3 regions of the Lactococcus sp. FSL W8-0209 genome follow, and region 1 is predicted to be linked to each of the others. Evidence: predicted binding sites of a transcription regulator. Region 1 holds the regulator's gene; each other region holds the start of a gene.

What was found. The regulator Rex, encoded in region 1, represses fermentation and respiration genes when NADH is low (regulators of the CRP and FNR family bind a similar motif). The targets are predictions, from matches to a motif close to TTGTGAANTANTTCACAA.
Region 2: adhE (bifunctional acetaldehyde-CoA/alcohol dehydrogenase) is a predicted target of Rex. The motif match lies at 2,193-2,210, and genes of this name have one in related genera.
Region 3: trhO (oxygen-dependent tRNA uridine(34) hydroxylase TrhO) is a predicted target of Rex. The motif match lies at 2,110-2,127, and genes of this name have one in related genera.

The regions. Positions count from the first base shown of each region.
Region 1 is NZ_JBBOVN010000001.1:1,275,392-1,279,611, reverse strand. Features, by position in the region: gene abc-f (ribosomal protection-like ABC-F family protein) at 1-1,015, opposite strand, end outside; gene MKX45_RS06370 (Spx/MgsR family RNA polymerase-binding regulatory protein) at 1,193-1,585, opposite strand; gene MKX45_RS06365 (redox-sensing transcriptional repressor Rex) at 1,810-2,463, shown strand; gene MKX45_RS06360 (hypothetical protein) at 3,281-3,409, opposite strand; gene MKX45_RS06355 (hypothetical protein) at 3,483-4,220, opposite strand, start outside.
Region 2 is NZ_JBBOVN010000001.1:138,780-142,999, reverse strand. Features, by position in the region: gene adhE (bifunctional acetaldehyde-CoA/alcohol dehydrogenase) at 1-2,109, opposite strand, end outside; gene MKX45_RS00755 (lactonase family protein) at 2,341-3,366, opposite strand; gene rpsB (30S ribosomal protein S2) at 3,725-4,220, shown strand, end outside.
Region 3 is NZ_JBBOVN010000001.1:1,433,224-1,437,443, forward strand. Features, by position in the region: gene MKX45_RS07100 (MutS-related protein) at 1-499, shown strand, start outside; gene MKX45_RS07105 (hypothetical protein) at 510-737, shown strand; gene trhO (oxygen-dependent tRNA uridine(34) hydroxylase TrhO) at 1,070-2,029, opposite strand; gene MKX45_RS07115 (2-isopropylmalate synthase) at 2,455-3,996, shown strand; gene leuB (3-isopropylmalate dehydrogenase) at 4,008-4,220, shown strand, end outside.

The DNA of each region.
Region 1 (4,220 bases):
TATCTTCATAACCCACCGTTGCTTCTGAAACGGTTAAAACAACATTTCCAGACGTTTTTTCAGGAGTAAAAGTAACATTGGCCGATTTATCATCACTTGTTGGTGCGTCTAAACGCTCCATTTTCTCCAACTTTTTACGACGTGATTGTGCCATTTTAGTCGTCGAAGCCCGAACTAAATTTTTGGCAACATAATCCTCTAATTTAGCAATTTCTTTTTGTTGTTTTTCAAAATTTTTGAGCTCAGTGAGTAATTTTTGCTCTCTTTGTTCGACATAGCGCGAGTAGTTTCCAGAAAAACGAGTCAATTCTCCTCGCGACAACTCCAAGACCTCATTAACTACTTTATCCAAAAAGTAGCGGTCATGACTGACAATCAATAAACTTCCTTCGTAATTTTTAAGGTAATTTTCAAGCCAAGCTAAAGTTTCAATATCCAAGTGGTTAGTTGGTTCATCCAAAATCAAAAGTTGTGGTCTTTCAAGCAACATCTTAGCAAGAGCCAAACGTGTTTTTTGTCCCCCCGATAAACTTGAAATTTCTCTTTCCCACATTGTTTCATCAAAACGAAACCCATTTAAGACAGACTTAATTTCAGATTCATAAGTAAATCCATTTTTAATCCGAAATTCTTCTGATAAAGCATCGTAACGTTTCATCAAAGCTGTCAATTCATCCCCAGCAAGTTCTCCCATTTGCAATTCCATCTGGCGCAATTGTTTTTCCATTTGGCGAAGCGAATCAAAAACAGAGAGCATTTCTGCAAATATTGTCCTTGAGGAATTCAGCCCAGTATCTTGCGCTAAATAATTCATTGTCAAATCTTTGGTCTTGGATACAGTTCCGCGACTCGCTTCTTCAACTCCAGCAATAATTTTAAGCAAGGTTGACTTACCAGCTCCATTTCGGCCAACTAGGGCAATTCTTGAATGGTCTTGTAAACTAAAATTGATATTTTCAAATAAAACATCGCCACCAAAAGTGCGTGCAATTCCATTCCCTTGCAGTAAAATCATGATATTTATCCTCTTCGTTAAATCTCAAAGCATATTTTTTAATACTTCGTTTTTCCTTTTCATATGATAGAAAAGCAGTCCTTCTATTATAGCATTTAAGGCAAGCTTTTTGTAGTTCTTCCAAATTCTTGAAATTAAAAAGCTTACCAAATCTGATAAGCTAAAATAAAATTAATATTAGACTAAAATTAATCTTTCACGCAATTCAATTCTCCTAACTTCTGGTGGAATAAACGCTCTGATTCCATCCTCGTTAAAACCAATCAATAGATAGTCCTCGTCAAAAATTAATGGTCGTTTTAGAAGACGTGGATTTTCCTGAATTAATTTAAATGCTTTTTCTAGTCCTAATTCATCGAAATTATAATTTAAAGATGCGTATGTTTTCCCTCGGGTCGCAATTATATCCTCAAATCCGTTTTCAGTCAAGGATAAAATTTTGATTAAATCATCTTTTTCCATAACATCTTTTGATAAATTTATTTCTTCAAATTCAATGTGACGCTTACGCAACCATTTTTTAGCTTTTCTACAAGATGAACATGAACCACTAAGATAAATTTTAATCATATTTTCTCCCTGTCTATTTTTTCATATTTCTATTTTAACATGAAAGCGCAATAATTAAAAGAGTAAAATAAACATTTTTTTAGAATTATAATTTATTTCTCATTTTAAACGAATAATCCATTCCTTTTGTTTGATAATTTCACAAATTTTTGATAAAATTATCACAAAGAAACTAAATATTAATTAGTTTTAATAAAATCGAATTAAATTTTTGAGGTATAACAATGACTGATCATAAACCAAGCAAAAGCTTGCCTAAAGCAACTGCTAAAAGACTCCCACAGTACTATCGACTGTTTAAAAGTCTTGTCGAAGAAAACGTGACACGCACAAACTCACAACTTATTTCAGAAAAAATTGGAGTAGATGCTGCCACAATTCGCCGTGATTTCTCTTTATTTGGTGAATTAGGCCGACGTGGATACGGCTATGAAACAAAAGTGCTCCGTGATTTCTTTGGAGAACTTCTTGGCCAAGACCAAGAAACGCATATCGCTCTAATTGGTGTCGGAAATCTCGGTCGTGCATTACTTCATTATCAATTCCAAGATAGAAATAAAATGAGAATCACGCAAGCCTATGATATTTCTGGCAATCCCTTAGTTGGAACACAAACAGATGATGGAATTCCAATTTATAATATTTCTGATTTAGAAAAAAATGTTAAAAAATCGGATATCAAAACAGCAATTCTCTCTGTTCGCAAAGAAAATGCCCAAGAAGTTGTTGACACTCTAGTCAAAGCTGGTATCAAAGGTTTCCTAAACTTTGCCCCAATTCGTTTGAAAGTCCCTTCAGATGTGGTTGTTCAATCAATTGACTTAACTAAGGAGCTGCAAACACTACTATTTTTCATGAACGGTAACAAGCAAGAATAAAATAAATATAAATTAAAAACGGCATAATATAGCCGTTTTTTCTATTTTAAAAATAACTAAAAACTATAGAAATAAAAAACTCGTACAACAAAATTACAACATATCATTAGATTTAATCTTGTTTTGTTGTAAATTTACAACAGCAAATAAAAATAAAAAATGCCAGCAAATTGCTGACACCCATGTTTAAGATTTTCATTATAACATATAAAACAAATAAAAAAGCCGCTCCGAAGAGCAGCTTAACTATAGAAAGGAGATGAAATTCCACAATCATCCCGAGTATATTATAGCATAAAAAAACGCCCACCATTTGGCGAGCGTTTTAAAGAGTGAATACATCACAAAAGTAAACATCTAGAGTATATCATTTTTACAATATGTTAGCAAGAATTAGAATTAAAAAAAGCACCTCTATTTAAAAGGTGCTCAGAAAGATATTTTATAATATACTTTTAGGGTAAATTTATTATATAAAATATTTTTAATTCATTCAAATAAAAAGCCTCCAAATTATGAAGGCCGAATTGAAATTAGTGTTACGGAACAAATTATACTTAATGCCCGTTTCCGTTGTAAAGAAAAACGCCCTTACCTTGAAAAGGACGCTCACTGTGCTTCTAAATATTTAGCTATTTGTATTTGGAAGGACAACTATGATGATTGAATTATATCAACATTTATAAAGTTAAACAGTAACATTTGTTAACAAAAAAGACCCCCAATTAAGGGGTGTCAGTGTTAGAAACTTAATTATAGCAAACTTCTTAACGAGAACAAAGAAAAACGCCCCGGAGGGCGAGATCTTACTTCGAAATTAATTATTTCTAGAGACAACTGCTTGAGGGAAAGCTTCTTTTTTAGTATAAATAATTTTTATTTGTTTAGATATAGGGCTATAATTTTTGCTTAATTCTTTTACAATTTCTAACATTTCTTTACTCATAATTACTCCTCTTCAATATCGAAATAAAAGATTTTGATAAACTACTTAGATTATTATCTCATAAATAAGTATATTAATCAATAACTTCATCTACGACTTTTAATTCTTTATAACCTTTAGTAGACATAAATACATTGAATTGTTCAGATTTAGAAAATTTCTTGAATATCGGCCATGACATGAAATCATTTATCATACTTGTTTCATCTTCATATGCTTCTTTATCTTCATTTATTACCTCTTCAAATTCTTTTATTGCCTCTTCATAATTTTCATCTAAAATTTCTAGGCACATTTGATGTCGATGATCAGCTAAAGAAAAATCCTCTTCTTTCAATAATTTTTTTAATTCTTTTGTTTTATCAATCCATTTAAGACTCTGCATATAATTTATACACAATAACATTTTCTCAGAAGCTTTCAGGGCATCTCTGTCTTTCCATAGCATATTATAAATCTCATATGCAACTTTATTTTCACCAATTTTCAGATTTTCATATGCAATTGTTTGATAAAAAGAAAAGATTTCTTTCCTATTTGTTGCAAAATTTTTCTTAGTAACATAGTAGCTAGATTTTATTCCTACGATATAAATTAAAGATAAGTTTTCCAGTAAATATTCTTCGTTTACAGAGATTCTACTTCCAATCATTTTTTTCTTTTGTTCATCCGAATAATCATTTTTAAGTGTATTTAAATATTTTTTGTTAATTTTCGAATTACTATGTATAATTAAATTTCTTTTTAGAAAAAAGTCAACAAAGCACTGTTCTTCTTTCCCAACTAACTCGTTAAAAAATTCTTTTGATGT
Region 2 (4,220 bases), 1.1 Mb from region 1:
AGACATAACAGAAACGTAAGATTCAAGCGCGTGTGACATCGCATCAATACCAGACCAAGAAACAGTACGTTTTGGTACAGTCATAACAAACTCAGGGTCAACAATGGCAACTTGTGGTGTTAATTGATAGTCAGCAAGTGGGTACTTAACATGAGTTTCATCGTCAGTGATAACTGCAAATGGAGTCACTTCAGAACCAGTACCAGAAGTAGTAGGAATTGCAACCATTTGTGCTTTATGTGGATGGTAGAATTTAATAATACGTTTACGAATATCGACAAATTTTTGAGCTAATTCTTGGAAAAGTTCTTTCAAACTTGCATCATCAGAAAGGTCAGCTTCACCACGAGCATCATATTCATAAATCAAACGACCAATCTTACCAGCATCTAGAGCAGAACCACCACCAAGACAGATGACAGTGTCAGGTTCAAATTGTTTCATTTGACGAGCGATTGCAATTGCTTCGCTCAAAGTTGGGTCAGGTTGAACAGAGCCATAAATGCTTGTTTCAACTTGAGTTGGGCGGATAGCAAGTTGTTCCAAAACTTTATCAACGAAACCAAATTTAACCATACCAGGGTCAGCAACAATGAAAGCTTTGTGGACGTGTGGCAATTCTTGTAAGTAAGAAATTGCATTTTTTTCGTAGTAAATTTCTTTTGGCAAACGAACCCATTGTGGGCGATTACGACGTTTAGCCACTGTTTTAACATTCAATAGATCGTATGTACTCAAATTGTGTGAAAGTGAATTTTTCCCCCATGAACCAGTTCCAAGTGTAAGTGATGGACGCATTGCATCAGTATAGATATCTCCGACCCCACCAATAGAATCTGGTTGGTTAACGAGGATACGAGAAGCTTCAACTTTTTCGCCATATTCTTTAACGAATGGATCATCCATTGCACCGATTTGAATTGCAGTATTATGTCCAGCACCTTGATAAGCAAGTAAGCTACGTACAATCTCAATTCCTTCTTCACGTGTTTCAGCTTTGTAGATTGAAAGCAAAGGAGAAAGTTTTTCAGAAGAAAGTGCTTCACCAATATTTTTCTTATCAAGTTCAAAAAGAAGGACATCTTTATCTTTAGGAACTTTGACGCCAGCTTGTTCAGCAATCCATTGACCAGAACGACCGGCAACAGGACCAGTTACTCCAAAACCTTCACCAGCACGTTCAACAAAAACGAAACTTTCAATAGCTTTGTAGTCTTTTTTAGGAACCATATAAGCGCCTTGTTCTTGCATTTTAGCAATAAATTCATCATAAACTGAAGCATCAATAACAGCTGAATTTTCAGTGGCACAAATCATCCCATTATCAAAACGTTTTGAAAGCAAAAGATCTTCAACAGCACGTTCGATATTTGCAGTAGCATCGACATAAACAGCACCATTACCAGCTCCAACACCGAGTGAAGGGTTACCAGATTTGAGTGCGGCGTTTACCATTCCTGGGCCACCAGTTGCAAGGATTGTTGCAAGTCCACGGTTTTGAATCAAGGCGGTAGTCATGTCAAGGCTTGGTACTTCAATCCATTGAATAAAGTCTTCCGGTGCACCAGCTTCAATTGCAGCATCGTAAACAATTTTTGCTGCATGGCTTGAACATTTTTGAGCTTGAGGGTGGAAAGCGAAAACAATAGCATTACGTGTTTTTGCAGTCAATAAAGATTTAAAGATTGCTGTTGATGTTGGATTAGTTGTTGGAACGATACCAGCAAGTACACCGAGAGGGCTTGCGATTTCAACAGATCCAGCAACCTTGTTTTCAGAAATGACACCAACAGTTTTGTCATTTTTAATTGCGTTATAAACAGATTCAGAAGCAAAGTGGTTTTTTGTATCTTTGTCTTCGACAACACCACGACCAGTTTCGTTAACGGCTTCATGAGCGAGTTCTAGAGAATGTTTGCTTGCTGCAAGAGCCATTGCAGCGACAATAGTATCGACTTGAGTTTGTGTATATCCTTCAAATTTAAGAACAGCAGCTTGTGCTTTTTTGACTAATTTGTCAGTATAAGCAACAGCTTCTTGGAATTTTGCGGCTTTTTCTTCAGCGCTTAAAACTTTCTTTGCAGCTGGAGCGGCTTTTTTAGTTGCCATATTTGTAGGTTCTCCTTTGTGATTTCATTCACTTTCTTTTACGTGAATAGTTTAACAAAGTTTTTTATAGATGTCAAGCAATATTGTGATGATTTTTACAAAAACACTCATCAAAAGTTTAGAAAACGGTTTATAACAAGCTTTACTGAAGAAAAAAAGATTACTAATTCTTTGATAGGAATTAGCAATCTTTTTTAGTTTATCAGTCAAACTTTGTGAAAAAATAAATTTTTATAGTGGTAAAACGCAAGTGATTTCAGGAGCGTAAAAATCTTTTTGTTCCAAAGTTAAAGTACCGGTTTTTTTATCTCGCAAGAAAAGAGATAAATTATCAGATTCTTGATGAGCGACAATGATATAATCTTCAGTTTTGTTGAAATTAAAATCGCGAGGGATATGACCTTCAGTATTTGTCCAACCAATAGTTTCAAGTTTTGTACCAAGAGGACTTACTTTGTAAGTTGTTAAAGAATCATGTCCACGATTAGAAGTATAGAGGAATTTACCGTCAGATGAAATACGGATGGCAGCAACACCATTTGCTCCATGATAGTCTTCAGGTAGGGTGCTAATTGTTTGAAGACGAGCAAAGCGTCCTTTTTCTTCATTGTAACTTAAAACTTCAATTGTTGAATTTAACTCTCCAACCAAATAAGCGATTTTACCATTTGGATGGAAAGTAATATGACGAGCACCCATTCCTTTTTCTGCCCGATAAATTGTAGCAATATTGAGTTTACCTTCACCAATGACATCATAAACAGTGACTTCATCTGTTCCCAAATCACAGGTGACAAGTCGTCCGTCAGGAGTCAAATCAGAATAATGAACGTGTGAGCTAGCTTGTTCAGGACGTGGTCCAGAACCAGTATGTTTAACTGTATCCGTTAATCGGAGTGAGCCATTAGCTTGAATCTTATAAACACGAACTTCTCCAAGATGATAGTTCGCTCCGTAAACTAATTGGCGCGCTTCGTCCACGGCAACATAGCAGAGTGGAGCTCCCGTGGTTGTGACATTTCCGAGATGAGTGGCAGTTTCGCCATCAAAATCAAAGGCGGCGATTCCTCCACCATTACTATCTGCTGCACAAGTATAGAGGTGTCCCTTTTCATCGAGAGTGATATAAGTAGGGTTTTGAACCGCAGCGACTTCATTTAATGATGATAATTCAGCAGCTTTAGTGTCCAAAAGAACACTGTATACGCCTTTAGATACACGTTTTGTATAGCCGCCTAAAAGGATTTTTTCTTTCATATTTCTCTCCTCACAAACTAATTTATTTACTATAATTATTTTATCACAAAAAAAGCGGTTTCAGCAAAAATATTAATTTTTTTCTTAGAAAAAAATTTGAAAACTTACTCTTTTAGTGATTATAGAGCCTAAATTAACAATTAAATTTGTCAGACAATAGGAGTGGCTAGAAAAATAGATTTACTGAACAATAGAAGCATGAATAGATACTTGCAAAAATAGGTCAAACAATGTATAATGATAGAGTTGTTATGCAACCATCTCGCATTTCGTCTCGACAAAGTCGTAGTGTACGCAAGTATTGCGGCTGCGGATGACAGATGAAAGAGGAAAAACTATTTTAAAAGGAGACATTAACATGTCAGTTATTTCAATGAAACAACTTCTTGAAGCTGGTGTTCACTTCGGTCACCAAACTCGTCGTTGGAACCCAAAAATGAAACCATACATCTTCACAGAACGTAATGGTATCCACGTTATCGACCTTCAAAAAACTGTAAAACTTGTTGACGATGCTTACAACTATGTAAAAAACGCTTCACAAGAAGGTGCAGTAGTTCTTTTTGTTGGTACTAAAAAACAAGCTGCAGAAGCAGTTAAAGAAGAAGCTCTCCGCGCTGGTCAATACTACGTAAACCACCGTTGGTTGGGTGGTATGCTCACTAACTGGAACACTATCCAAACACGTGTGACACGCCTTAAAGAAATCAACAAAATGGAAGAAGAAGGAACTTTCGAAGTTTTACCTAAGAAAGAAGTAGTTCTTCTTAACAAAGAACGCGAACGCCTTGAAAAATTCATCGGTGGTATCGCTGATATGCCTCGTATTCCAGATGTTATGTACATCGTTGACC
Region 3 (4,220 bases), 160 kb from region 1:
TTTATTTTTAATCCCTATAATTTCTCACGCCTATATGGTCAATAAGCTGAAAAAACATAACCTTAAAGCTCAGAGTATATATGATATTTTATCTGAATTAGAAGCCGCTATCTCAATATTAAACTATGAAATAGCATTAGATTATTTTTGTCGACCTACTTTTTCAACGAGCAAAGAATTAACAGCTAAACAAATTTATCATCCACTATTAACAGAACCAGTTGCTAATTCGATTGATTTTAAGGAAAATATTCTTATTGGAGGAGATAATGCTTCAGGTAAATCTACATTCTTAAGAACAGTTGCGGTAAACATAGTACTGGCTCAGTCTATAAACATTGCTCTGGCAAATGAGTTTTCAATGCAACATGGAAACATCTTTACTCTTATCAAGGTTCAAGATAGTATTAGTAGGGGAGAAAGTTATTTTATGGCAGAAAGTCGAATTGTCAAATCAATACTTGACAGATTGAATAATGCAATGGTTGAACAACCATAATTGTCTCTATATGATTTCAACACATGACTTGAACCTAATTGAATTAGCTAAAGATTGGAACGAAACCTATCATTTTACAAGTAGTTTCATAAATAATAAAATTATTTATGATTATAAAATAAAATCAGGAAAACCTCAGACCAGTAATGCAGTTAATATTTTAAAAACACTAAGTTATCCATCTGAAGTAGTCACTGTTGCTCAAGATACAATAAAAATTGTCAACAGTAATTTTTGAATTTTTAAATACTACGTAAATACTAAAGCTCTGCGACAAAACTTGTCGCAGAGCTTTTATTTCAAATTCAATTATAAATCTTTTAGTTCATTAGTGTACTTTATTATTTTTCTTAGAAGGTAATGTTTTATCCATTCCCACACAATCAACGGACTTGCAATAATTACCAAGCCGAGTGCAAATATTAAAATTGAAAGAACAATCCCAACAAGGATTTTCAACGCAACTACTCATGTAAACGAAGCAAATGTAATATTCATCATCACCCATACGTGCGACCATCCAAAGTCATATAAAACAGATGTAAACATAAGAATAATAGACTTTTTATATTATGATGCTAAATCTTTCTCAAGTAGCGCAAGACGTTCTTGAACTTCTTGATTTGATAGTTGGTGGGCTTTGATGTAACGGTTATTGGGATGAACTCGACATTCATGTGAACAAGCACCAAGATATTTTGCTTCATTTTCCTCTGAAGCTAACATTTGTCTGTTACATTCTGGATTCCCGCAATTGATGTAACGTTCACATGGGCTTCCATCAAACCAATCACGTCCGACAATGACATGTTCTTTTTGGTTGATTGGAACTGCGATTCGGCTATCAAAAACATACATTTGTCCGTCCCAAAGATCTCCTTGAACTTCTGGGTCTTTTCCGTATGTGGCAATTCCTCCGTGAAGTTGACCAACGTCTTTGAAGCCTTCCCGAACGAGCCATCCTGAAAATTTTTCACAACGTATTCCACCGGTACAGTAGGTTAAAACACGTTTTTCCATGAATTGTTCTTTGTTATCTCGAATCCACTGTGGAAGTTCTCTAAAACTTCTTATTTCTGGGCGAATGGCGCCACGAAAATGCCCTAAGTCAAATTCATAATCATTTCGTGCATCAATCACTACTGTATTTTCATCAAGCATGGCCTCACGAAACTCTTTTGGATCAAGATAAGCCCCAGTAAGTTCCAAAGGATTGACGTCATCTTCTAAACTTAAATTAACTAATTCAGGGCGATAACGGACATGCATTTTCTTAAAAGCATTTTGCTCAGCTTCATCAATTTTGAAGATTGTTGTGCTAAAGCGAGGGTCATTTTTCATCAATTCCATGTAGGCATTTGTTTGCTCGATAGTACCAGAAACAGTTCCGTTAATTCCTTCGTCAGCAACTAAAATTCGTCCTTTTAAACCTAATTCTTTACAGTCTGCGAGGTGTTTTTGGGCAAAAGTTTCTCCATCTTCAATTGGGACATATTGGTAATATAATAAAACTCGATAATCTTGAGTCATAATTTCTCCTTAATCTTATTAGTACATTAGAATCCATTATAATTTAATCATTTTATGTCTATCAAAAGCAACAAAATTGCTTGTATATTTTCTAACAAGCTTAATTATTGTGGATTTAATTGAATATTAAAGGGAGAAGTTGTAATCTATTTGTTGTTAAGTTCTTGTTAATACAAAAAAATGCATTAAATATTATTATTTTATTGACAATTTAAAATATTAAGAGTATTATAATGTAAATTAACAAAAAAAGAGGAACTTGAAATGACATACACACAATTTTCATTGTTGTTGATCAAGGTGGACCTACATTAGCTTTTGTGGCTAAAATATGTGGGTCCTGTTTGGCGATAGTCATTTCGAGGACCGAGAGACGTCCTCATGGGCGTCTTTTTTGTTTCTTAATAAAAAATAGAGGTAATATTATGCGAAAAATTGAATTCTTTGACACAAGTTTGAGAGATGGCGAACAGACACCAGGCGTTAGTTTCTCCATTTCAGAAAAAGTAACGATTGCTAAACAACTGGAAAAATGGGGGATTTCTGTCATAGAGGCTGGTTTTCCTGCGGCAAGTCCAGATAGTTTTGAAGCAGTAAAGCAAATTGCTGATTCTTTGAATGATACGGCTGTCACTGCATTAGCTCGTTGTGTTATCTCAGATATCGATAAAGCGGTTGAAGCGGTAAAGGGGGCAAAATATCCGCAAATTCATGTTTTCATTGCCACTTCACCTATTCACATGAAATATAAACTTAAAATCAGTCCCGAAGAAGTTTTGAAAAATATTGATAAATGTGTGAGATACGCACGTGAACGGGTCGAGGTTGTTGAGTTTTCTCCAGAGGATGCAACAAGAACGGAGTTGAATTTTCTTTTAGAGGCTGTTCAAACGGCTGTCGATGCTGGAGCAACTTATATTAATATTCCTGACACTGTCGGTTATACGACGCCAGAAGAATATGGAAAAATTTTTAAATTTTTGATTGATAATACTAAGTCTGACCGAGAAATTATTTTTAGTCCACATTGTCATGATGATTTAGGAATGGCTGTAGCTAATTCATTAGCTGCAATTAAAGCTGGAGCTGGGAGAGTTGAAGGAACTGTCAACGGCATTGGAGAGCGAGCTGGGAATGCTGCTCTTGAAGAAATTGCTGTGGCACTACATATTCGTAAAGATTTTTATCAGGCACAAAGTCCTTTAAAACTTTCAGAAACTGCTGCAACGGCAGAACTAATTTCACAATTTTCAGGAATTGCTATTCCAAAAAATAAAGCAATTGTTGGTGCTAATGCTTTTGCACACGAATCAGGAATTCATCAAGATGGTGTCCTTAAAAATGCTGAAACTTATGAAATTATTACACCAGAACTTGTCGGAATAAAGCATAATTCGTTGCCTTTAGGTAAACTTTCTGGTCGTCATGCTTTTAGTGAAAAATTGACGGAACTTAATATTGCTTATGATGATGAAAGTCTTGCAATTTTATTTGAAAAATTTAAAAAATTAGCTGACAAGAAAAAAGAAATTACTGACGCAGATATTCATGCCTTGTTTACAGGAGAAACGGTAAAAAATCTAGCTGGATTTATACTTGATAATGTTCAAATTGATGGGCACAAGGCATTGGTGCAACTAAAAAATCAAGAAGAGGAAATTTATGTTAGTCAAGGAGAGGGGTCAGGTTCAGTGGATGCAATTTTTAAAGCTATTGATAAAGTCTTTAATCATCAACTAAAATTAATTTCTTATTCAGTGGATGCTGTAACTGATGGAATTGATGCACAAGCAACGACTTTGGTTTCTGTTGAAAATTTATCTACAGGCACTATATTTAATGCTAAAGGTGTTGATTATGATGTATTGAAAGGAAGCGCCATTGCTTACATGAACGCTAATGTTTTAGTTCAAAAAGAAAATTTACAAGGAAAGGTTGAACAAATTTCAGCTCATGATGGAATTTAAGGTGAAAAATATTGTCTAAAAAAATTGTGACACTTGCAGGAGACGGGATTGGGCCAGAAATTATGTCAGCTGGTTTAAGTGTTTTAAATGCTGTCAGTAAAAAAATTGCTTTTGAGTATGAATTAGAAGCCAAAGATTTTGGAGGAATTGCAATTGATAAGCATGGTCATCCTTTACCAGAAGAAACTTTGCAAGCAGTTAAAAATGCTGACGCAATCTTGCTC